DNA from 3 places in the Streptomyces sp. NPDC033966 genome. Region 2 is predicted to be linked to each of the others. Evidence: riboswitches for the same ligand, from Rfam matches in the RefSeq annotation. Region 2 holds a riboswitch; each other region holds the start of a gene.
What was found. Region 2 has a riboswitch for cobalamin ahead of ACZ518_RS25905 (CoA-acylating methylmalonate-semialdehyde dehydrogenase). Riboswitches for the same ligand answer to the same signal wherever they lie in the genome.
Positions count from the first base shown of each region.

Region 1: another riboswitch for cobalamin. It lies ahead of ACZ518_RS07715 (ABC transporter substrate-binding protein); the one in region 2 lies ahead of ACZ518_RS25905 (CoA-acylating methylmalonate-semialdehyde dehydrogenase).
Region 3: another riboswitch for cobalamin. It lies ahead of ACZ518_RS01420 (energy-coupling factor ABC transporter permease); the one in region 2 lies ahead of ACZ518_RS25905 (CoA-acylating methylmalonate-semialdehyde dehydrogenase).

Region 1 is NZ_JBVIRQ010000002.1:490,762-498,153, forward strand. It holds gene ACZ518_RS07680 (DUF4097 family beta strand repeat-containing protein) at 1-293, opposite strand, end outside; gene ACZ518_RS07685 (hypothetical protein) at 339-599, opposite strand; gene ACZ518_RS07690 (VOC family protein) at 599-991, opposite strand; gene ACZ518_RS07695 (LysR family transcriptional regulator) at 1,089-1,979, shown strand; gene ACZ518_RS07700 (LysR family transcriptional regulator) at 2,023-2,916, shown strand; gene ACZ518_RS07705 (ABC transporter ATP-binding protein) at 2,942-3,730, opposite strand; gene ACZ518_RS07710 (FecCD family ABC transporter permease) at 3,727-4,746, opposite strand; gene ACZ518_RS07715 (ABC transporter substrate-binding protein) at 4,743-5,732, opposite strand; cobalamin riboswitch at 5,768-5,905, opposite strand; tRNA gene ACZ518_RS07720 (tRNA-Trp) at 6,094-6,170, opposite strand; gene ACZ518_RS07725 (DUF4352 domain-containing protein) at 6,301-6,759, shown strand; gene ACZ518_RS07730 (GMC oxidoreductase) at 6,907-7,392, shown strand, end outside.
Region 2 is NZ_JBVIRQ010000009.1:301,785-309,176, reverse strand. It holds gene aceA (isocitrate lyase) at 1-16, opposite strand, end outside; gene ACZ518_RS25915 (short-chain fatty acyl-CoA regulator family protein) at 395-1,798, shown strand; gene ACZ518_RS25910 (ABC transporter substrate-binding protein) at 1,802-2,722, opposite strand; cobalamin riboswitch at 2,783-2,953, shown strand; gene ACZ518_RS25905 (CoA-acylating methylmalonate-semialdehyde dehydrogenase) at 3,143-4,642, shown strand; gene ACZ518_RS25900 (acyl-CoA dehydrogenase family protein) at 4,639-5,793, shown strand; gene ACZ518_RS25895 (enoyl-CoA hydratase/isomerase family protein) at 5,790-6,881, shown strand; gene mmsB (3-hydroxyisobutyrate dehydrogenase) at 6,878-7,392, shown strand, end outside.
Region 3 is NZ_JBVIRQ010000001.1:292,931-300,322, reverse strand. It holds gene ACZ518_RS01425 (energy-coupling factor ABC transporter substrate-binding protein) at 1-339, opposite strand, end outside; gene ACZ518_RS01420 (energy-coupling factor ABC transporter permease) at 339-1,037, opposite strand; cobalamin riboswitch at 1,067-1,292, opposite strand; gene ACZ518_RS01415 (flavodoxin family protein) at 1,425-2,144, shown strand; gene ACZ518_RS01410 (AMIN-like domain-containing (lipo)protein) at 2,171-2,686, opposite strand; gene ACZ518_RS01405 (SsgA family sporulation/cell division regulator) at 2,772-3,182, opposite strand; gene ACZ518_RS01400 (L-serine ammonia-lyase) at 3,591-4,973, opposite strand; gene glyA (serine hydroxymethyltransferase) at 5,283-6,539, opposite strand; gene gcvH (glycine cleavage system protein GcvH) at 6,558-6,941, opposite strand; gene gcvT (glycine cleavage system aminomethyltransferase GcvT) at 7,021-7,392, opposite strand, start outside.

The DNA of each region.
Region 1 (7,392 bases), on a different contig from region 2:
GCGGCGGCGGTCTTCGCCTCGATGCGGGAGCCGACGGGCAGCTGGACGGTCACCTCGACGGATCCGGAGTTGCCGAGGATCCGGTTCTTCGCCGCGGGGGCCGTGATGCGCAGGACGTCGTCGCCGTATTCGACCGCGGTCTGCTCCGCCGCCTCTACGTCGCGGCCCTTCGAGGCGTCCGAGGGCAGGACCTCGACGGTGGTGTCGGCCCGGTCGGCGGCGATGAACCGGATGCGTCCGGCGGGGACGTCGAGGACGGCGGCGATGGTGCCGGGGGTGTCGAACGTGTGCATGGTGCTCTCCTTGAGCTCGTTGTCTCTGATGGCGGGTGGGCGGCGTCAGGGGCCGGCGAGCGGGACGAACCGGCCCTGGGCCAGCGTGGCTTCCTGCGCCGCGGCCTCCTTCGCGGCCGCTTTGGCCTTGCGGCTCCGCAGGAGGAGGAGCGCCGGCAGTGCGGCGCCCAGGACGCCGCCGGGCAGCGGGCCGCCCACCACGCCGAGCCCGGACACGGACCCCCGGGCCAGGATCAGCTGGCCGGGGCTGTCGGCGATGGTGCCGAGCGCCGAGGCCGCGCCGGACAGTGCGAGCCCGGTGATCATCACGCGGCGCCGGCCGGCGGCACCCATTCGGTGAGCCGGACCACGACGCCGTTGGGATCGGTGAGCTGGAACAGCTGCTCACCCCACGGCTCTTGGCGGATCCGGCCGTCGACGGCTGCTCCCTCGCGGCGCAGCCGTTCGTACTCGGCGGCGACGTCCGTGACGGTCAGGGTCACGGCCAGGTCGGCCAGCCCCTGGCCGCGCCAGGCCTGCGGCGGCAGCTCGGGGTCACGCTCGGACAGGGCGATCTCGGCGGAGGTGTCGTCCCGGCGGAGGCAGACGTACCCCTCCGCCGACTCGACTTCACGGAAGCCCAGATGGGTGGTGAAGAACCGGATGGAGGCGCCCATGTCATCCACGGTCAACGACACCTTGGTAGTGACGACGTTCATGCACCGAGCATCCTGTGTGGACAAGATGCTGATCAACGGTTGATCATGCAACGCTGGTTAAGCCTGGGGTTAACGAACATGCGGGGCGTGGGGGCGCGTGGAACTGCGCGACATCGAGATCTTCCTGACGCTGTCGGAGGAACTGCACTTCGGACGGACGGCCGAACGGCTGCACGTATCCGCAGCGCGGGTCAGTCAGGCCATCAAGAAACAGGAACGCTCGATCGGGGCCGAACTCTTCGAACGGACCAGCCGCCAGGTACGGCTCACACCGGTCGGCGAGCAGCTGCTCGGTGATCTGCGGCCGGTGTTCCGGAGCCTGAAGGCGAGCGTGGACCGGGCCCGGCTCACGGCCCGGGGCAAGACGGACGTCCTGCGGATCGGCCTGATGGTCACCAACGGACACGAACTGCGTCCCTTCTGGGACGCCTTCCGCACACGCCATCCGCAGTGGGGGCTGCGCCTGAGCCACAACGGCTACATGGACCCGTTCGCCCCGCTGCGGCGCGGCGAGATCGACCTGCTGCTGTCATGGCTCCCGGTGGAAGAGCCCGATCTGACCGTGGGGCCGGTGCTCTTCGACGAGCCCAGGGTCGCGCTGGTGGCCAACGACCACCGGTTGGCCGACCGCTCTTCACTGACCCTGGAAGCACTCGCGGACCACGGGATCGTCGGTCCGGACGGACCGCAGCCCGACTACTTCGAGAACGCCTTCGTTCCGTTCACCGCGCCCAGCGGCCGCGCCATCGAACGGAAGGCCCTGGTCACGACACTGGACGAGCTGTACACGCTCGTCGCCGACGGGGAGGTCATCCACCTCCTGGGCAATCAGGTCACCCGCTTCTACGTCCGGCCCGACGTCACCTACATCCCCGTCCGCGACACGCCCCTCCTGCGGTGGGGGCTGGTATGGCGGTCGGACAACGCCAGCCCGCTGGTCCGGGCCTTCGCGGGCATCGCACGCGAACTCGGGACAATGTCGCTGTAAGGGCCGGATCAGGCGCCGGAATCACTGAGCAAACGGGGGGCGCGTGGAGCTGCGCGATATCGAGATCTTCCTGACGTTGTCCGAGGAGCTGCACTTCGGGAGGACGGCGGAGCGGCTGCACGTGTCGGCGCCGCGGGTCAGCCAGGCGATCAAGAAGCAGGAACGGTCGATCGGGGCCGAGCTCTTCGAACGGACCAGCCGCCAGGTACGGCTCACACCGGTCGGCGAGCAGCTGCGCGACGACCTGCTCCCCGTCTTCCAGGGACTGAAGGCGAGCATGGACCGGGCGCGGCTCACAGCCCAGGGCAAGACGGACGTCCTGCGGATCAACCTGTTGGTCTCCAACGCACACGAACTGCGGCCCTTCTGGGATGCCTTCCGCGCGCAGCATCCGACGTGCGGGATACGACTCCGCTACAACGGCTTCATCGATCCGTTCGGGCCGCTGCGCAGGGGCGAAGCCGACCTGCTGCTCGCGTGGCTCCCTGTCGAGGAACCGGATCTCACCGTGGGCCCGGTGCTGTTCGAGGAGACCCGGGTCGCAGCCGTGGCGTCCGACCACCGGCTGGCGGTCCGGCCCTCGGTGTCCCTGGAGGTGTTCGCCGACCACGGCGTGGTCGGCGGGGAGTCGCTGCAGCCCGACTACTGGGAGGACGCGTTCATGCCCTTCTACACGCCCAGTGGCCGGACGATCGAGCGGAACACCTGCTCCGCCACCGACCTGGACTCGCTGTTCATGATCATCTCCTCGGGTGAAGCCGTCCACTCCTTCGCAGCCCAGGTCACCCGCTTCCATGTCCGCCCCGACATCACCTACCTGCACCTCCACGACGCCCCGAAGATGCGCTGGGGCCTGGTCTGGCGGTCGGACAACGGCAACCCGATGGTCCGGTCCTTCGTACGCATCGCCCGCGAGCTCGGGACGATGTCCCTGTGAGCGGCCTTCCGCCCCGCGCGGGTTGCTAACCGGGCGGCTGCGGGAGGTAGACGATGCTGGGGGCGCCCGTGGTCGGGTGGGTCCCGACGCGGGTGCGGACCCCGTAGACGTCCGCCAGCAGTTCCTCGTCCAGTACCTCGCCCGGCGGTCCCGCGGCGACGACCCGGCCCGCCGACAGGACGTAGAGCCGGTCGCAGAAGGAGGCCGCGAGGTTGAGGTCGTGCAGGACGAGGAGGGCGGTCGCGGGCAGGCCGCGGACCAGGCCGAGCACCTCCAGCTGGTAGCGGATGTCGAGGTGGTTCGTCGGCTCGTCCAGGGCCAGCAGGCCCGGTTCCTGGACGAGGGCGCGGGCGACGAGGGCGCGCTGGCGCTCACCGCCGGAAAGCTCCTCGAAGCGCCGCTCCGCGTAGCCGGCCGCGCCGACCCGCTCCAGCGCCCCGGCCACCTGCCGCCGGTCCTCCGGGCCGTCCTGCTCCCAGAAGCGCTTGTGCGGGCTGCGGCCCATGGCGACGACCTCGCGGACGGTCAGCCCGAAGGTGCCGGTGGCGTCCTGCGGGACCACCGCCACCCGCCGGGCGCGCTCCTTGGCGCCCAGCGCCCCGGCGTCGGCGCCGTCGAGGAGCACCCGGCCGGCGGTGGGCCGCAGGGTGCCGTAGACGCAGCGCAGCAGGGTGGTCTTGCCGCTGCCGTTCGGCCCGACCACGCCGACCGTCTCGCCGGGGCGGGCGGTGAGGTCGATCCCGTGCAGCAGCGTGTGCCCGTCCACCTCGTAACGCAGGGCCTCGACGGCGAGTTCCGCCGGTCCGCGCGTCATCCCGCCACCCCCTCGGTGCGGCTGGTCCTGCGCAGCATCCACAGGAAGAAGGGCCCGCCCACCAGCGCGGTGACCACCCCGACCGGGACCTCCTCGGGAGCCGCCGCCGTACGGGCGACCAGGTCGGCCAGGACCAGGAAGACGGCCCCGGCGAGCGCGGCCACGGGCAGCAGCGCCCGGTGGCCGGCGCCGACGGCCATCCGGGCGGCGTGCGGGACCATCAGGCCGACGAAGCCGATGGCCCCGCTGTAGGCGACGAGCACCCCGACGACGAGGGAGGAGAGCACGAACACGGCGGCCCGGAACCGGCCGGTGTCCAGGCCGAGGGTGCGCGCGCCCTCCTCCCCGGCGAGCAGCAGGTCCAGCGGCCGGGCCAGGGCGGTGAGCAGGGCCGTGCCGAAGAGCAGCGCGACGGCCGGCAGGGAGAGTTCGTCCCAGCGCGCCCCGCCGAGGCCGCCCAGGGTCCAGAACAGCGCGGTGCGGATCTGGTCGGGGTGCGCGGAGAGGACCAGGACCAGGCTGGTCAGCGCGGACAGGATGTACTGCACGGCCACCCCGGCCAGGATCAGCCGGCCGGTGGTCATGGTGCCGCCGCGCCGGGCCATGGCGTAGACGGCGACGAGCGCGGCCATGGACCCGGCGAAGGCGGCGGCCGGCAGCCCGATCCCGCCCGCGACTCCGGCGGCGCCCGCACCGAACACGATGACCAGCACCGCCCCCGCCGAGGCCCCGGAGGAGGCGCCGAGCAGGAAGGGGTCGGCGAGCGGGTTGCGCACGAGGGCCTGGAGGACGACGCCGGCCACGGCCAGTCCGGCCCCGACGACCGCCCCGAGCAGTACCCGCGGCATCCTCACGTCCCACACGATGGAGGCGAAGGCCCCGCGGGCGCCGGGGCCGCCGAGGACGATGTCGACGACCTGGCCGGGTGGGATCCGTACGGGTCCCAGGGCCAGCCCCGCCACCGCCGAGGCGGTGAGCGCGGCGGCGAGCAGCACGAGCGCGAGTCCGCGCCTCACGGGGCGTCGGGGTGCAGCTGGCGGCCCAGGGACTCGACGGCGTCGGCGACGCGCACGCCGAGCACGGCGGAGGAGAGCGGCAGCACGGCGAACCGCCGGTTCTTCACCGCGGGAACCTGCGCGAGCGCCGGGTCGTTCAACAGGCGCTGCTTCTTGGCCTCCACGGTGGTGCCGCCGTAGTCGTAGATGAGGACGACCTCGGGTCCGCGTTCGATGACCTTCTCCCACGGCACGTCGCCGAAGGTGTCCTTGAGGTCGGCGAACACGTTCGCGCCCCCGGCGAGGGAGACGATCTCGTTGCCGATGCCGTTGCCTCCCGAGGTGAAGGCGGAGGCCTCGCCGGAGTCGTAGACGAAGACGGACGGCCGGGCCCGGTCCTTCACCCGCGCGCTGACGGCGTCGACGCGCCGCTGTTCCTCCCGGACGAGGGCCTCACCGCGTTCGGGCACGCCGAAGGTCCGGGCGACCTCGGTGATCTCGGTCTTCAGCTGTTCGAGCCCGACCGGGCCCTCGGTGCAGTACTCCACGCTCAGCCGGGAGCCGATGCCGGCCTTGGCCAGCCCCTCGCGGTCCCGCCCCTGCCCCTTGTCGAAGGCACTGGCGTAACCGCCGTAGACGAAATCGGGGTTGGCGCCGAGGAGCACCTCCTTCGAGGGGTACTCCTTCGCCAGCACCTTGATCCTGTCGTAGGCGGGCCGGTAGGCGGGCAGCACGGAGTCGTCGAGGTAGGCGGTGCCGGCCATCCGGTCCTGGAGCCCGAGGGCGAGCATGATCTCGGTGGCGTGCTGGTTCATGGTGACGGCGCGCTCGGGCGGCGCCTGGTAGGTGCTGCTGACACCGCAGTTGGTGACGGTGTACGGGAACCCGGGCGCGGTCTGCGCCCCGGCGGCGGACCGCTCGGCCCCGGGCGGCCCGCCGCAGGCGGCGAGCGGCACGACGAGGGCGAAGGGCAGGAAGGAGCGCACGGCGGCGCGGACACGCGACATGGTGAGGCCTCTCCGGGGGATCCTCGTCCCCGGTCGAAGTGAAGAGGCGGTGCGTCAGTGTCTGACTCCCGGCCGTCGCGCGCACGCGGCGGCCGGTCACAGTGGCGGGACCGCACCGGAATCACACCGGTTTCCTGTCCTGCACCGCCGGGACAACCAGGCCAAGTCTGCCAGACGCGATCTTCACCCCCGGAAGGGGCGGCGGAGGGGTGGCGGGCCACCCGGATGGTTCGGGGGCCTTCTCACCGGGGTGGGCGAGCCGTTCCAGGATCCTGTCCCCACCCTGTCCCCACCAGACGACAAAAAGGACCCCGGGAGAGGTCTCCCGGGGTCCTTTCGACAAGAAATGCCCGTTCAGGCTTGGCAGGGGTAGCAGGATTCGAACCTACGACATCTGGTTTTGGAGACCAGCGCTCTGACCAGCTGAGCTATACCCCTTCGGTGGGTCACACCCTGCCATGAAGCGGCCGGAAGATCCAATCCATTTTCCGCGTCGCCGGTGGCGGGAGCGGGGCGGGCGGAGGATCGTGGGCGGGGAGGGGGTGGACCGCCGAGCCTGGGAGGCGTCGTGCGCCACCGTCCGGGGCGCCTGCTGGGGCCCCTCCTCGTGCTGCTGCTCGTCGGTGCCGGGCCCGACGGGTCCGGGGAGACCGTTTCGCTCGACGGGGACCGGGCCGGGGAGCGGCTCGACGTGACCCTGACCCGGGTCGTCGACCCCGCGGGCAGCGCCGGACCGGACCGGCTGGTGGCGGTGGAGCTGCGGCTGGAGAACACCGGGACGGTGCCGTACGAGGACTCCCCCGCGCCGGCCGCGCACCTGCTCGACACCGAGGGGCAGCGGTTCACGGGGACGGGCACCGCGACCGGTGCCGGGCCGAGCCTGCCGGACACCGTCACCCTGGTGCCCGGGGATTCGGCGTCCGGGTTCGTCACCTTCCGGCTTCCCGAGGGCGCCCGCCTCGCCGCCGTGCAGTTCGCGCTGGACCGGGGACTGGGCGACGACGTGGGCCACTGGAGCCTGTCCTGAGCCCTGCGGCCGCAGCGCCCGCAGCAGCGCTCTCGGCAGCGCCCCATGGAACGGAATCAGCCGGAAGTCACCGCGACGCGTGTAGTGACTTAGCAGGCTTTCACCAGTAGAACTTGTTCCCACTCCATCGAGAGTGAGGAACGTCACATGAGTGACAAAAACCTGCACAGCAAGGTATCCAGAGGTGTCACCCGCCGCGGATTCATCGCTGGAACTGGTTCTATTCTCGGAGCGATGGCGCTGGCGGTCAACGTCACCCCGGCCCATGCCGAACCGGCCACCACCACCGCCGCCGGGCCCATCGAATCCGGCGCCCGCGTCCCGGTCCTCGTGATCGGTACCGGCTACGGCGGCTCCGTCGCCGCGCTGCGGCTCGCCCAGGCCGGTGTCCCCGTGCACATGGTCGAGATGGGCATGGCCTGGGACACCCCCGGCAGCGACGGCAAGATCTTCGCCAACACCACCAGGCCCGACTACCGCTCGTACTGGCTGCGCACCAGGACCAAGGCGCCGCTCAGCAATTTCCTCGGCTTCCCCATCGACAAGGACGTCCCCCGCTACACGGGCATCCTCGATGCCGAGGAGATGGGCGGCATCATCGTCTACCAGGGCCGGGGCGTCGGCGGCGGCTCG
Region 2 (7,392 bases):
TGTTCGTGTCTGCCATGACCGTCACCGTCTCCATGAATCGCTTGGTCTGCCAACGTCTGTCCATCGCGAACGAGAGGTTGACACTGTGTGCCTTGATCGTGGGTTGCGGCCGCCGGCCCCACCTGGGGAGGAGCTGAGCAATGATGCCGGTCGGCCGGGGCGGACCGCCGGGATCTCCGACGTCAGGGCGTGAGTCGTGCCCGGACTGTCCGCCTGGGCCGCCGGGGTCCGGCGGGCCGCAGGACAGACTCTGGCAGCGGCACGCAGTGCCATCAATCGGGTACGTCTGCCAATTTCTGCGAATCTTCTGCGGCACTTTTGCCAAGCTTGCGAAGGGTTGGCATCAGCGGAATCGTGCGTACTCTGAGGCCGTGACGAGGCCGGAGGAGCCCAGGTGAGCAAGACGTACGCGGGAACGCGGCTGAGGCGGCTGCGCGAGGAGCGCCGGATGAGCCAGGCCGAGCTGGCCCGGGTCCTGGGCATCTCGCCGAGCTACCTGAACCAGATGGAACACGACTCCCGCCCGCTCACGGTGCCGGTCCTGCTGCGGCTGACCGAGGCGTTCGGCGTCGATCCGGGCTTCTTCTCGGAACGCGACACCAGCCGCCTCGTCGCCGATCTCCGCGAGGCCCTGGCCGGCGAGGTCGCCGACGCCCGCGTCTCCCCCTCCGACCTGGCCGAACTGGCCACCCGGATGCCCGCCGTCGCATCAGTCCTGCTGGACCTGGGCCGACGCAGCCAACTCCTCACCGAGCGGCTCGCGGACAACTCGGACGGACGCGACGGAGCCCCGGCCGCGCCGCGCTCACCGCACGAGGAGATCCGCGAGTTCTTCTACCGGCGCCAGAACTACCTCCACGACACCGACCTCGCGGCCGAGGCCCTCGCCCAGGAGGCCGGCATCCGCACCGGTGAGGTCGTCCGGGCGCTCTCGAACCGCCTCGCCGACCACCACGGGATCCGCCTCGCCTCCGACTCCGACCGCCTCCACCACTTCGACGCCCGGACACGCGTCCTGCACCTGTCGGGCCGGCTCCGGCCCGGCCAGCAGGCGTTCCGGATGGCCACCCAACTCGCCCTGCTCGAATACGGCGACGAGCTGGACCGGCTGGCCACCGAGGACTTCGAGTCCGGCTCCCCCGCCCACGCCCTGGCCCGGATCGGCATCGCCAACTACTTCGCCGCCGCCCTGGTCCTCCCGTACCGCGTCTTCCACACCGCCGCCGAGGAGTTCCGCTACGACATCGAACGGCTCACCGACCACTTCGGCATCGGCTACGAGACGGTCTGCCACCGTCTGAGCACCCTGCAACGCCCCAGGCTGCGCGGGGTTCCGTTCTCCTTCGTCCGCGTGGACCGCGCCGGGAACATGTCCAAGCGGCAGTCGGCCACCGGATTCCACTTCTCCCGCGCGGGCGGCACCTGCCCGTTGTGGAACGTCTACGAGGCCTTCACCGCGCCCGGCCGCATCCACGTCCAGGTCGCCGCCATGCCCGACGGACAGCGGTACCTGTGGACCGCACGTGCCGTCACCCGCCACCGCGGCGGCTGGGGCGAACCCGGCAAGACCTTCGCCATCGGGCTCGGCTGCGAGATCCGCCACGCCTCCCGGCTCGTGTACTCGGACGGGCTCGACCTGGACAACGCCTCGGCCGCCACTCCCATCGGCATGGGCTGCCGGCTGTGCGAACGCCTCGACTGCCCGCAGCGCGCCGTCCCGCCGCTGGGCCGCACGCTCGCGGTCGACGAGAACAGCAGCACCTTCATCCCCTACCCCGTGGCCCGCGACCGCGGGTGAGCATCACGGTCGGTCCAGCCGCCGGGCTTCTCCCGCGGTCACCGGATCTCCTGCCCGCACTCCGTGCAGGACGTGGGCCAGCACCTCGGCGCCGCGGACCACGCGCGGTCCCGGCCGGTTGAAATACGCGGGCCCGTCCAGCACCCACACCTCCCCCGCCCGCACAGCCGGCAGCTCGTCCCAGCCCGGCAGGGCGGTCAGCAGGTCCCGCTCGCGCAGGGTCCGTTCGGGCGGGAAGCCGCACGGCAGTACCAGGATGACGTCCGGGCGGGCTGCGCGTACCGCCTCCCACGTCATCGGCTTGGTGTGCTCACCGGGTGCGGCCAGCAGCGGTTCCCCGCCCGCGCAGGCGATCTGTTCCGGCACCCAGTGGCCGGCGGGCCACAGCGGGTCGAGCCATTCGATGGCGACCACCCGGGGCCGGGCCCGGCCCTGAGTGAGCCGGCGGACCGTGTCGAGCCGGCCGCGCAGCTCGGTGCGCCGCCGCTCGGCATGCTCCCGCACCCCGAGCAGTTGCCCGACGGTGACCAGGCAGTCCAGGACGTCGTCGAGGGTTTTCGGCTCCAGGCTCAGCACACGGGGTCCGGCGTCCATGACGCGCACGGCCCGGGAGACGCTTTCGTAGGACACCGCGCAGACGTCGCACAGGTCCTGGGTGAGCAGGACCTCCGGCGCGAGCGCGGCGAGCGCCGCCGTGTCCAGGGTGTAGAGCGAGGAGCCGGAGTGGGCAGCTCCGCCGACCGCCTCGGAGATCTCCCGGCTGCTGAGTCCGTCCGCGGCGAATTCGGCACGGGTGACGACGGGTACCGAGGCGACCGCCGCGGGCGGCCAGTCGCATTCGTGGGTGCGTCCGACCAGGTCGGCGGCGAGTCCGAGGTCCGCCACGATGTCCGTGGCCGCCGGGAGCAGGGAAACGATGCGCATGTATCGACTGTAGGCACGCGGCCAGCGGCTCTGGACTTACTAGGACGTCCAACTATATGTTCGTGGCACAAGGTCCGCGGTGCAGGGAAGCCGGTGCAAAACCGGCACGGTCCCGCCACTGTGACCGGGGAGTGTGCTGCCATCCACACGCCACTGACGAGGTCTGTCGGGAAGGCGGGCGGCACGCGGGGATCCGGGAGTCAGGATACCGGCCGCGGATGTTCCGTGTTGTCCACGAGGATGGAGCAGACACGCATGGCACCGGTTTGTACCCACGGCCCTGGTGATCCGGCGGAGCGCGCGCACACCACCGCACGCTCGTAGTTCTCACGGCATTCCGCAGCGGCGCACCCCCATCCGGGTGCCGTCCGCCGGTGTGCCGTGCCATCCCCGGATCCAACCTGACGAGAGCAGGCATCCATGGTCCGCGAGCTCACCCATTTCATCGGCGGAAAGCACACTCCCGGCGTTTCCGGGCTCTTCGCCGACGTGTACGACCCCAACACCGGCGCCGTGCAGGCCAGGGTCCCCCTGGCAGGGCGCGCCGACACCGAGGCGGCGATCGCCGACGCCGTGGAGGCGCAGGTCGACTGGGGCCAGTGGAACCCGCAGCGCCGCGCCCGCGTGCTGCTGCGCTTCCTCCAGCTCGTCGAGGGCGAGCGCGAGAGCCTGGCCCGGCTGCTGTCCGCCGAGCACGGCAAGACCGTCGCCGACGCCCACGGGGACCTCCAACGCGGCCTGGAGGTCGTCGAGTTCGCCGCCGGGATCCCGCACCTGCTCAAGGGCGAGTTCACCGACAACGCCGGCACCGGGATCGACGTGCACTCGCTGCGCAGTCCGCTGGGCGCCGTCGCCGGCATCACTCCGTTCAACTTCCCCGCCATGATTCCCCTCTGGCAGGCCGCACCCGCGCTGGCCTGCGGAAACGCATTCATCCTGAAGCCGTCCGAGCGCGACCCGTCGGTTCCGCTCCGTCTGGCGGAGCTGTTCTTGGAGGCCGGGCTCCCGCCGGGCGTCCTCAACGTGGTCAACGGCGGCAAGGAGGCCGTCGACACCCTCCTCGAAGACCCCCGCGTCCAGGCCCTGGGCTTCGTGGGCTCCACCCCGATCGCCGCGCACATCTACGCGACCGCGGCTGCCCACGGCAAGCGGGCCCAGTGCTTCGGCGGCGCGAAGAACCACATGATCGTGATGCCCGACGCCGACCTCGGCCAGGCCGTCGACGCGCTGATCGGCGCCGGCTACGGCTCGGCGGGCGAACGCTGCATGGCCATCTCCGTTGCCGTACCCGTCGGCGAGGAGACCGCGGACCGACTCGTGGCGGCGTTGACGGACCGCATCGCCGCCCTGAGGATCGGCCGCTCCGACGACCCCGAGGCCGATTTCGGCCCCCTGGTCAGCCGGGACGCACTGGACCGGGTACGCCGCTACGTCGACATCGGCGTCAACGAGGGCGCCGAACTCGTCGTCGACGGACGGAATTTCACCCTGCCCAGGCACGAGAACGGCTACTTCGCCGGAGCCACCCTCTTCGACCGGGTGACCCCGCACATGCGGATCTACCGCGAGGAGATCTTCGGCCCCGTGCTGTCCGTCGTACGTGCGGCCGACTTCGAGGAGGCGCTGCGCCTGCCCAGCGAGCACCCCTTCGGCAACGGCGTGGCGATCTTCACCCGGGACGGGGACACCGCCCGGGAGTTCACCCGCCGGGTCAACACGGGCATGGTCGGCGTGAACGTGCCCATCCCGGTCCCCGTCGCCTACCACACCTTCGGCGGCTGGAAGCGCTCCGGCTTCGGCGACCTCAACCAGCACGGCCCGGACTCGATCCGCTTCTACACCCGTACCAAGACCGTCACCTCGCGCTGGCCCTCCGGGGTCAAGGAAGGCGCGAGCTTCACCATCCCCACGATGGGGTGAACGCCGTGACCACCGCCCTCACCGAGGACCAGCTCGCCCTGGCCGAGGTCACCCTCGACTTCGCCCAGGAACAGCTGGCCCCCCACGCCGTCATGTGGGACCAGACCAAGCACTTCCCCGTCGACGTGATCCGCCGAGCCGCCTCACTCGGGCTGGGCGGGGTGTACGTCCGCGAGGAGCACGGCGGTTCCGGACTGTCCCGCAGCGACGGCGTCCTCGTCTTCGAAACGCTCGCCACGGGCTGCCCTTCGATCGCCGCCTACCTCTCCATCCACAACATGGTCGCCTGGATGATCGACCGCTACGGCGACCACGCCCAGCGCGCCCGCTGGCTGCCGGGCCTGTGCTCCGCCGCGACCCTGGGCAGCTACTGCCTCACCGAACCGGGAGCCGGGTCCGACGCCGCGGCCCTGCGCACCCGCGCCGAACGGCAGGGCGACCACTATCTGTTGACCGGAGTCAAGCAGTTCATCTCCGGCGCCGGAGCCGCAGGCGTCTACGTGGTCATGGCGCGGACGGGTGAGCCCGGCCCGGCCGGGATCTCCGCGTTCGTCGTCGAGCGCGAGGATCCGGGGGTTTCGTTCGGTCCCAATGAACAGAAGATGGGCTGGAACGCCCAGCCCACCCGCCAGGTCGTCCTCGACGGCGTCCGCATCCCAGGCGACCGGCGCCTCGGCGCCGAGGGCGACGGGTTCCGCATCGCCATGAACGGTCTCAACGGCGGCCGTCTCGGCATCGCCGCCTGCTCGCTCGGCGGCGCCCGGAGCGCCCTCGACCGCAGTCTGTCCTACCTCGCCACCCGCGAAGCCTTCGGCACCCGCCTCCTGGACGCCCAGGCACTCCAGTTCCGCCTGGCCGACATGGCCACGGAACTCGCCGCCGCCCGCGCACTGGTCCGGCAGGCCGCCGAGGCACTGGACTCCGGCGATGCGCTGGCCCCGCGACTGTGCGCGATGGCCAAGCGGTTCGCCACCGACACCGGGTACGCGGTGGCCGACGCAGCCCTCCAACTGCACGGCGGATACGGCTACCTCAGCGAATACGGCATCGAGAAGATCGTCCGCGACCTGCGGGTCCACCAAATCCTGGAAGGCACCAACGAGGTCATGCGCGTCATCGTCGCGCGCGGACTCACGGAGAACCTGCGATGACCAACGAAACCCCACCCGACCGCGACCACGACCACGTCCTCCTGCGCACCGAGGGCCACGCCGCGTACATCACCCTCAACCGCCCCAAGGCCCTCAACGCCCTCAGCCACCCCATGGTGCTCCGCATCGAGGAAGCGCTCTCCGCGTGGGCGGATGACCCCGCCGTCGCGCTCGTCGTCATCGAGGGTGCCGGTGAACGGGGCCTGTGCGCCGGCGGGGACATCCGCGCGATCCACGAGGACGCCCGCACCGGCGGCACCGCGTCGGCCGACTTCTGGCGGGACGAGTACCGGCTCAACGCACTGATCGCCCGCTACCCCAAGCCCTACGTCGCCCTCATGGACGGCATCGTCATGGGCGGCGGGGTCGGCGTCTCGGCCCACGGCAGCGTCCGCATCGTCACCGAACGGTCCAAGGTCGCCATGCCCGAGACCGGCATCGGCTTCGTCCCCGACGTCGGCGGCACCTACCTCCTCGCGCTGGCCCCCGGCGAACTCGGCACCCATCTGGCGCTGACCGGCGCACCCGTCGGCGCCGCCGACGCACTTCTGTGCGGTCTCGCCGACCACTACGTACCCTCGGCGTCGCTGCCGGCGCTCGCCCGGGACCTGGCCGCTCAGCCGGTGCACACCGTACTGGAGCGGTACGTGCAGCAGCCGCCGCCAGGAGATCTGGGTCCCGCCCGCGAGTGGATCGACCACTGCTACGCCGCCGAGAGCGCCGAGGAGATCGTCGAACGGCTGTCGGCTCCGGGCGTCCCCGCCGCGAAGGCCGCCGCGGACACCCTGGCCGCCAAGTCACCCACCGCCGTCAAGGTCACCCTGGCGGCGCTGCGCCGGGCCCGGCAGCTCGGACCACTGGAACGGGTGCTGGAACAGGAGTACCGCGTCTCCTGCGCAGCACTGTCCTCCCCCGACCTGGTCGAGGGGATCCGCGCGCAGGTCATCGACAAGGACCGTAACCCGCACTGGTCGCCGGCCACGCTGCAGGACGTCACCCCGGCGGACGTGGAACGGTACTTCGCCCCGCTCGGCGCGAACGAGCTCCGGCTCGTCGCGACCGCTCCGTCCCAGGAGGTCGTCTGGTGAGCAGCACCGTCGCATTCATCGGGCTCGGCCACATGGGCGGCCCCATGGCCGCCAACCTCGTCAAGGCCGGACACCGCGTCCTCGGCTTCGACCTCGTCCCCGCCCTGCTCGCCACCGCGGCCTCAGCCGGCATCGAGCCCGCGGTGACCGCGGCCGATGCCGCCGCGGAAGCCGACGTGGTGATCACCATGCTGCCGGCCGGCCGTCACGTCCTGACCCTGTACCGCGAGCAGGGGCTGCTGGCCGCCGCCCGGCCGGACACCCTGTTCGTGGACTGCTCCACCATCGACGTCGCCGACGCCCGTACCGCGCACGAGGCGGCCGTCGCGGCCGGGCACCGTGCGCTGGACGCCCCGGTGTCCGGCGGGGTGGTGGGCGCCGAGGCGGCCACGCTCACCTTCATGGCGGGCGGCGGAGCAACGGAGTTCGCCGCCGCCCGCCCCCTGCTCGACGCCATGGGCAAGAAGGCCGTGCACTGCGGCGCCGCGGGCGCCGGGCAGGCCGCGAAGAT
Region 3 (7,392 bases), on a different contig from region 2:
CGGCTCGGCCTCGGCCTCGGCCTCGGCCCGCGCGAGGGCCTGCGCCGCGCCCTGGCGGCGGCCCTTGCGGACGCCGAAGTAGTAGGCGAGCACGCCCGCCCCGAGTGCCGCCTGGAGGGCGAACAGCGCGGACTCGACCTCGCCCGACGGGGGCTCGTACAGCGGGGAGAACCAGGGCTCGTAGTCCGGCTTCAGCTCGGTGATGGCCGCCTCGGCCTGAGCGTCGGAGCCGGTGAACGGCTCCTCCTTGCCGTCGCCGAGCCCCAGCGCGAGCGGGATGACGGCCAGCGCCGCCACCAGGAGCAGCAGCAGGGTGTTGATCTTCGCGTTCCTGCTCATCAGAGCGCCGCCTCCTGCTTCGCCTGCTTGCCGCCGGTCAGCTTCGCGACCCCGAGCCGGACCAGGTCGGACTTGCTGGACTGCATCAGCAGCCGCATCACGAGCACCGTCAGCAGGCCCTCGCTGATCGCGAGCGGGATCTGGGTGACGGCGAAGATGCCCGCGAACTTCTCCAGGGAGCCCGGGAAGCCGCTCGCCGGGTCGGGGAAGGCCAGCGCCAGCTGGACGGAGGTCACGCAGTAGGTGACCAGGTCGGCGAAGAACGCGCCGGCGAAGACGGTCACCATCAGCGGCACGCCGGACTTCCGCAGCAGCCGGTAGACCCCGTAGCCGGCCCAGGGCCCGGCGATGGCCATCGAGAAGACGTTGGCGCCCAGCGTGGTGAGCCCGCCGTGGGCCAGCAGCAGCGCCTGGAAGAGGAGGGTGATCGTGCCGAGCACCGCCATGATCGGCGGCCGGAAGAGGATGGCCCCGAGCCCCGTCCCCGTCGGGTGCGAACAACTGCCCGTCACGGAAGGGATCTTCAGGGCGGACAGGACGAACGTGAACGCGCCGGACGCCCCGAGCAGCAGCGTGCTCTCCGGGTTCGCCTTCACCTCGCGGGTCAGCGCGCGGACCCCGTGGACGACGAAGGGGGCGGACGCGGCGCCCCAGGCGACCGCGTGCAAAGGGGGTAGGAACCCCTCGGCTATATGCATGGGTTGGGAGACCTCTCCAGCACCTCGTGGATGGACGACGCGCCCCGGCCGGTCTCCTGGCTCACGGGTACTGATGCCCTGGCTCCGCCTTCCCGGGACCGTGCGGTCTCCCGCGCGGGCCCAGTGGCTTCCCGCGGTGGGGGCACCTCCCGGACGGAGTCTGGGGGAGAGTGGAGCCGGACTTCCCGATCACAGTGGCGAGGGCCGCACCGGTCTTCCACCGGTTTCCCGAACACCAAGGCCAGACGACCCTAGTCGCCCGCACGGACCGTCACAACCCGGACCGATCCGGCCACCCCGGCCGCCACCCGGCCGCCGCCCCGCGGCACACCCCGGACGGGCCAGGCCCGCTGGCCCGCCCGCCGGGCGCCCGGCACGGTGGAGGACATGGCAGCCGACCAGAGCCCCCGCTACGAGGACCTCTCCGCCGTCTTCGTCAACTGCACCCTCAAACGCTCTCCCGAGACCAGCAACACCGAGGGCCTGATCGCGAAGAGCCGGGCCGTCATGGAGTCGGCGGGCGCCCGCACCTCGCTGATCCGCGCCGTCGACCACGACATCGCCACCGGCGTCTGGCCGGACATGACCGACCACGGCTGGGAGAGCGACCAGTGGCCGGTCCTCTACAGCCAGATCATGGACGCCGACATCCTGGTGCTGTGCGGCCCGATCTGGCTCGGCGACAACAGCTCCGTCATGAAGCAGGTCATCGAGCGGCTCTACGCCTGCTCCTCGCTGCTGAACGAGCAGGGCCAGTACGCCTACTACGGGCGCGTCGGCGGAGCGCTGATCACGGGGAACGAGGACGGCGTCAAGCACTGCGCCATGAACATCCTCTACAGCCTCCAGCACCTCGGCTACGCCGTCCCGCCCCAGGCCGACGCGGGCTGGATCGGCGAGGCCGGCCCCGGCCCCTCCTACCTGGACCCGGGCTCGGGCGGTCCCGAGAACGACTTCACCAACCGGAACACCACGTTCATGTCGTGGAACCTGATGCACCTGGCGGCGCTCCTCAAGCGCGCCGGCGGCATGCCGGCCCACGGCAACCAGCGATCCCTGTGGGACGCCGGCTGCCGCTTCGACTTCCCCAACCCCGAACACCGCTGACCGGGCGGCTCCGGGCCGTCCGCGGGTCAGCAGGTGTCGGGGTGCGGGAAGTCCAGCACGAGCCGCTCGGGCGAGTGCAGGACGGAGGTGTTGTAGGTCGGCTGGGTGTCGAAGGCGGCGCCGAAGGTCACGTACCCCTCGTAGTCGCCGGTCATGGCCATGCCCTTGAGCTTGCTGAGGTAGATCTTCTGGAGCCTGGGCCCCTGGTAGACGTTCTGCCCCGCGTCGTCGTGCCCGGCGGCGGGGTGCAGGCGGATCTCCAGGAAGTACTTCCCGGCCAGCGGCACGGGCTTGCCGGACCCGTCGTAGACCAGCTGGGACACGGGAGTGACGGTGACCGGGGGCACGTAGCCCTGGAGGTCGATGACGAGCCGGTCGTACGTGCAGTGCCCGCCCCAGCGGGCATTGACGACGAGCGGCGTCTGGGTGCTGGTGGTGGTCGTGGTGGCGGCGGACGCCGGCGACGCGGAGAGCGCGAGCCCGGCGGTGAGCAGGGCGCCCGTGGCGAGGGCCACGATCCGGCGGCGGTGCGGGTGACGCATGATGTCTCCCCGGTTCCGTGAGACGGGGACTGCCTGTCATCTCATAGGACACCGCCGGAGGGCGCGCGGTTCCGCGCGCGCCGCCTCAGTGCGCCAGCAGCGCGCTCAGCTGTGCGTCCAGGTCGTAGTGCCGCCGCTCCTGCCCGCGCGGCACCAGCTCCGTCATCCGCCGGCACAGCTCGCGCACGTCCTTGGCGCGGGCGGAGACCACGCAGCTCTGCCCGCCGTTGCTGAAGCCCAGCAGGACGCGCGGCTCCGAGCCGCTCCACCGCGGCCACACCTGGATGTCGCCCTCGCCGGTGGCGGCGCTCTGCCCGTCGAGCAGCAGCTCCCGCGAGAACACCCAGCGGGCGAGGTGCGTCCCGGCCCCCCGGAAGTCGACGGCCACCTCGTACGGGCGGTCCGTGCGGTAGACGAACCGGCCGGTCAGGGGCACGGACAGGGGGGCGGCTTCCAGCCGCAGCGGCAGGAGTCTCTGTTCGGTGATGGTGGCCATCGGCGGCTGCCTCTCGTCGCGCGTGGGGTCTTCCCGCGCCCCTCCCGGCACGCTATCCGCGGCCCGGGGGCGCGCCGCGGGGCCGAAGGTCCCGAGCCGCCGGGCCGCAGGGCCTCTTTTCGGCCGGGCGGCGCGCCACGGGCATGCGGAGGGCCCGCCCTCCGGGGGGAGGGCGGGCCCGGTGTCCGGTGGCGGCGGTGCCGCGCGGCCGGCCGCTACGGCAGCGGGTTGCAGATCAGCGCGTCGTGGTTGTCGGACCGGCCGATCGCGGTGGAGCCGGATCCGTCGGCCTGGGCGCCGTTGTTCTGGTGCGACGCACCGAAGCCCGACGCGACCTGCTGCGCGGTGGAGGAGTTGCCGAGGTTGCTGCCGCCGGCGCCGGCCCCGTTGTGTTGCGTACTTCGCGGATCAGCACTCGATGACGTTGACCGCGAGGCCGCCGCGCGCCGTCTCCTTGTACTTGATCTTCATGTCGGCGCCGGTCTCCTTCATGGTCTTGATGACCTTGTCGAGGGAGACCTTGTGGCTGCCGTCGCCGCGCATCGCCATCTTCGCGGCGGTGACGGCCTTGACGGCGGCCATGCCGTTGCGCTCGATGCAGGGGATCTGGACGAGGCCGCCGACCGGGTCGCAGGTCAGGCCGAGGTTGTGCTCCATGCCGATCTCGGCGGCGTTCTCGACCTGCTCGGGGGTGCCGCCCAGCACCTCGGCGAGGGCGCCCGCGGCCATCGAGCAGGCGGAGCCCACCTCGCCCTGGCAGCCGACCTCGGCGCCGGAGATCGAGGCGTTCTCCTTGAAGAGCATGCCGATCGCGCCCGCGGCCAGCAGGAAGCGGACCACGCCGTCCTCGTCCGCGCCGGGCACGAAGTTCACGTAGTAGTGCAGGACCGCCGGCAGGACGCCCGCAGCACCGTTCGTGGGGGCGGTCACCACGCGCCCGCCCGCCGCGTTCTCCTCGTTGACGGCCATCGCGTAGATCGTCGTCCACTCGCTGCGGTGCATCATCGGGTCGCCCTCGGTGCGCAGCTGGCGCGCCGTGGACGCGGCGCGGCGCTTGACGCGCAGGCCGCCCGGGAGGATGCCCTCGCGGGACATGCCGCGCGAGACGCAGGACTGCATGACGCGCCAGATCTCCAGGAGGCCCTCGCGGATCTCCTCCTCGGTGCGCCAGGCCTTCTCGTTCTCCAGCATCAGGGAGGAGATCGACAGACCGGTCTCGTTGGCCAGGCGCAGCATCTCGTCGCCCGAGCGGAAGGGGTACTTCAGCACGGTGTCGTCGAGCTTGATCCGGTCCTCGCCGACCGCGTCCTCGTCCACGACGAAGCCGCCGCCGACCGAGTAGTACGTCTTCTCCAGCAGCGGGGCGCCGGCGGCGTCGTACGCGAAGAGGGTCATGCCGTTCGCGTGGTAGGGCAGCGAGCGGCGGCGGTGCAGGATCAGCTGGCTCGGCTCGTCGAAGTCGATCTCGTGGGCACTGCCTATCTCCGTACCCAGCAGCCGCAGCTTGCCGCTCTTGCGGATGCGCTCCACCTCGTCGTCGGCGGTCTCGACGTCCACGGTGCGGGGGGAGTGGCCCTCCAGGCCGAGCAGGACCGCCTTGGGCGTGCCGTGCCCGTGGCCGGTCGCGCCGAGGGAGCCGAAGAGTTCCGCCCGCACGGAGGCGGTCTGGGCGAGGACGCCGTCCTTCTTCAGCCGCGTCACGAACATGCGCGCCGCGCGCATCGGGCCGACCGTGTGGGAGGAGGACGGGCCGATGCCGATGGAGAAGAGGTCGAAGACGGAGATGGCCACTGGCGGACTCCCTTGTCTGCTCGTGGGGTGGGGAGGGGGCAGGGGTGTGGTGATCAAGACGGGGGATCTGCGGATTTTGTCCGGCAGACGAGCGTAACGCGTGGAGATGAACGGTTCGCCTCCCGGACGGGGCCGACGGACGTGAGCCGGGTCGCGTTCCGGTGCCGGGAGGGCCCGCAAGGGCGTGCCGGGGGCCGTGGCGGCCGCCAGGAGGGTGTGCGGGCCGCCGGAGAGCACCCGTACGGGTGCGGGCGGTCATGAAAAGGGCCCGGCCTTGTGAAGAACAAGGCCGGGCCCCCGGAGCCGTCCCTAGAGCGACGGGTACAGCGGGAACTTCGCGGCCAGGGCCGAGACGCGCGCCTTGAGGTCGGCGGCGTCGTAGCTCGGCTTCAGCGCCTGCGCGATGATCTCGGCGACCTCGGTGAAGGCCTCGGCGTCGAAACCGCGGGTCGCGAGGGCCGGCGTACCGATCCGCAGACCCGAGGTGACCATCGGGGGCCGCGGGTCGTTCGGGATGGCGTTGCGGTTGACCGTGATGCCGACCTCGTGGAGGCGGTCCTCGGCCTGCTGGCCGTCCAGCTCGGAGTTGCGCAGGTCGACCAGGACCAGGTGCACGTCGGTGCCGCCGGTGAGGACGTCCACGCCCACGGCCTTGACGTCGTCCTGGACCAGGCGGGCGGCGAGGATCTTCGCGCCCTCCAGGGTCCGCTCCTGGCGCTCCTTGAACTCCGGCGAGGCCGCGACCTTGAAGGAGACGGCCTTGGCCGCGATCACGTGCTCCAGCGGGCCGCCCTGCTGGCCCGGGAAGACCGCGGAGTTGATCTTCTTGGCCAGCTCCTGCGTCGACAGGATGACGCCGCCGCGCGGACCGCCGAGGGTCTTGTGCGTGGTGGTGGTGACGACGTGGGCGTGCGGCACCGGGTTCGGGTGCAGGCCCGCGGCGACCAGGCCCGCGAAGTGGGCCATGTCGACCATCAGGTACGCGCCGACCTCGTCCGCGATCCGGCGGAAGGCGGCGAAGTCCAGCTGGCGCGGGTACGCGGACCAGCCGGCGACGATCAGCTGCGGCTTGGACTCCTTGGCGAGGCGCTCGACCTCGGCCATGTCCACCTGGCCGGTCTCGTCGACGTGGTACGGGACCACGTTGTAGAGCTTGCCGGAGAAGTTGATCTTCATGCCGTGGGTCAGGTGACCGCCGTGGGCCAGGTTCAGGCCCATGATCGTGTCGCCCGGCTTGAGCAGCGCGAACATCGCGGCGGCGTTGGCCTGTGCACCCGAGTGCGGCTGGACGTTCGCGGCCTCGGCGCCGAACAGCGCCTTGATGCGGTCGATCGCGATCTGCTCGACCACGTCGACGTGCTCGCAGCCGCCGTAGTAGCGGCGGCCCGGGTAGCCCTCGGCGTACTTGTTGGTCAGGACCGAGCCCTGGGCCTCCATGACGGCGACCGGAGCGAAGTTCTCCGACGCGATCATTTCCAGGGTCGACTGCTGGCGCACGAGCTCGGCGTCGACGGCGGCGGCGACGTCAGGGTCGAGCTCGTGGAGGGGGGTGTTCAGAACGGACATTCAGGGGCCCCTGGGGTGTCAGTTGTCGGAGTGGGTGAGCGCGGCGTACTCGTCGGCGGTGAGCGCGTCCTTCGGCTCCTCCGACAGGCGCACCTTGAACAGCCAGCCACCCTCGAACGGGGCGGAGTTCACCAGGGCCGGGTCGTCCACGACGTCCTGGTTGAACTCGGTGACCTCGCCGGAGACGGGGGAGTACAGGTCGCTGACCGACTTGGTCGACTCCAGCTCGCCACAGGTCTCGCCCTCGGTGACGGTGTCGCCGACCTCGGGGAGCTGGGCGTAGACGACGTCACCGAGCGCGTTGGCCGCGAACTCCGTGATGCCGACCGTCGCGACGCCGTCCTCGACGGCCGACAGCCACTCGTGCTCCTTGGTGTAACGCAGCTGCTGGGGGTTGCTCATGACCTGATTCTCCTGGATGCGGGGAGGTGGATACGAATGGTGGTCTTGCGTGCTGAGACGGGGGGACCCGGTACGAGGGCTACTTCTGCCGCTTGTAGAAGGGCAGGGCCACGACCTCGTACGGCTCATGCGTACCGCGAATGTCGACGCCGACGCCGGAGGTGCCGGGCGCGGCGTGCTCCGCGTCGACGTACGCCATCGCGATCGGCTTGCCCAGCGTGGGGGACGGGGCGCCGGAGGTCACCTCGCCGATGACCTCGCCGCCCGCGACCACCGGGAAGCCGGCGCGCGGGACGCGGCGGCCCTCGGCGACCAGGCCGACCAGCTTGCGCGGCGGCTTGGTGGCGGCGACCTCGGCGGCGGCCTCCAGGGCGGCGCGGCCGACGAAGTCGCCCTCCTTCTCGAACTTCACGACCCGGCCCAGCCCGGCGTCGAAGGGGGTGAGCGCGGT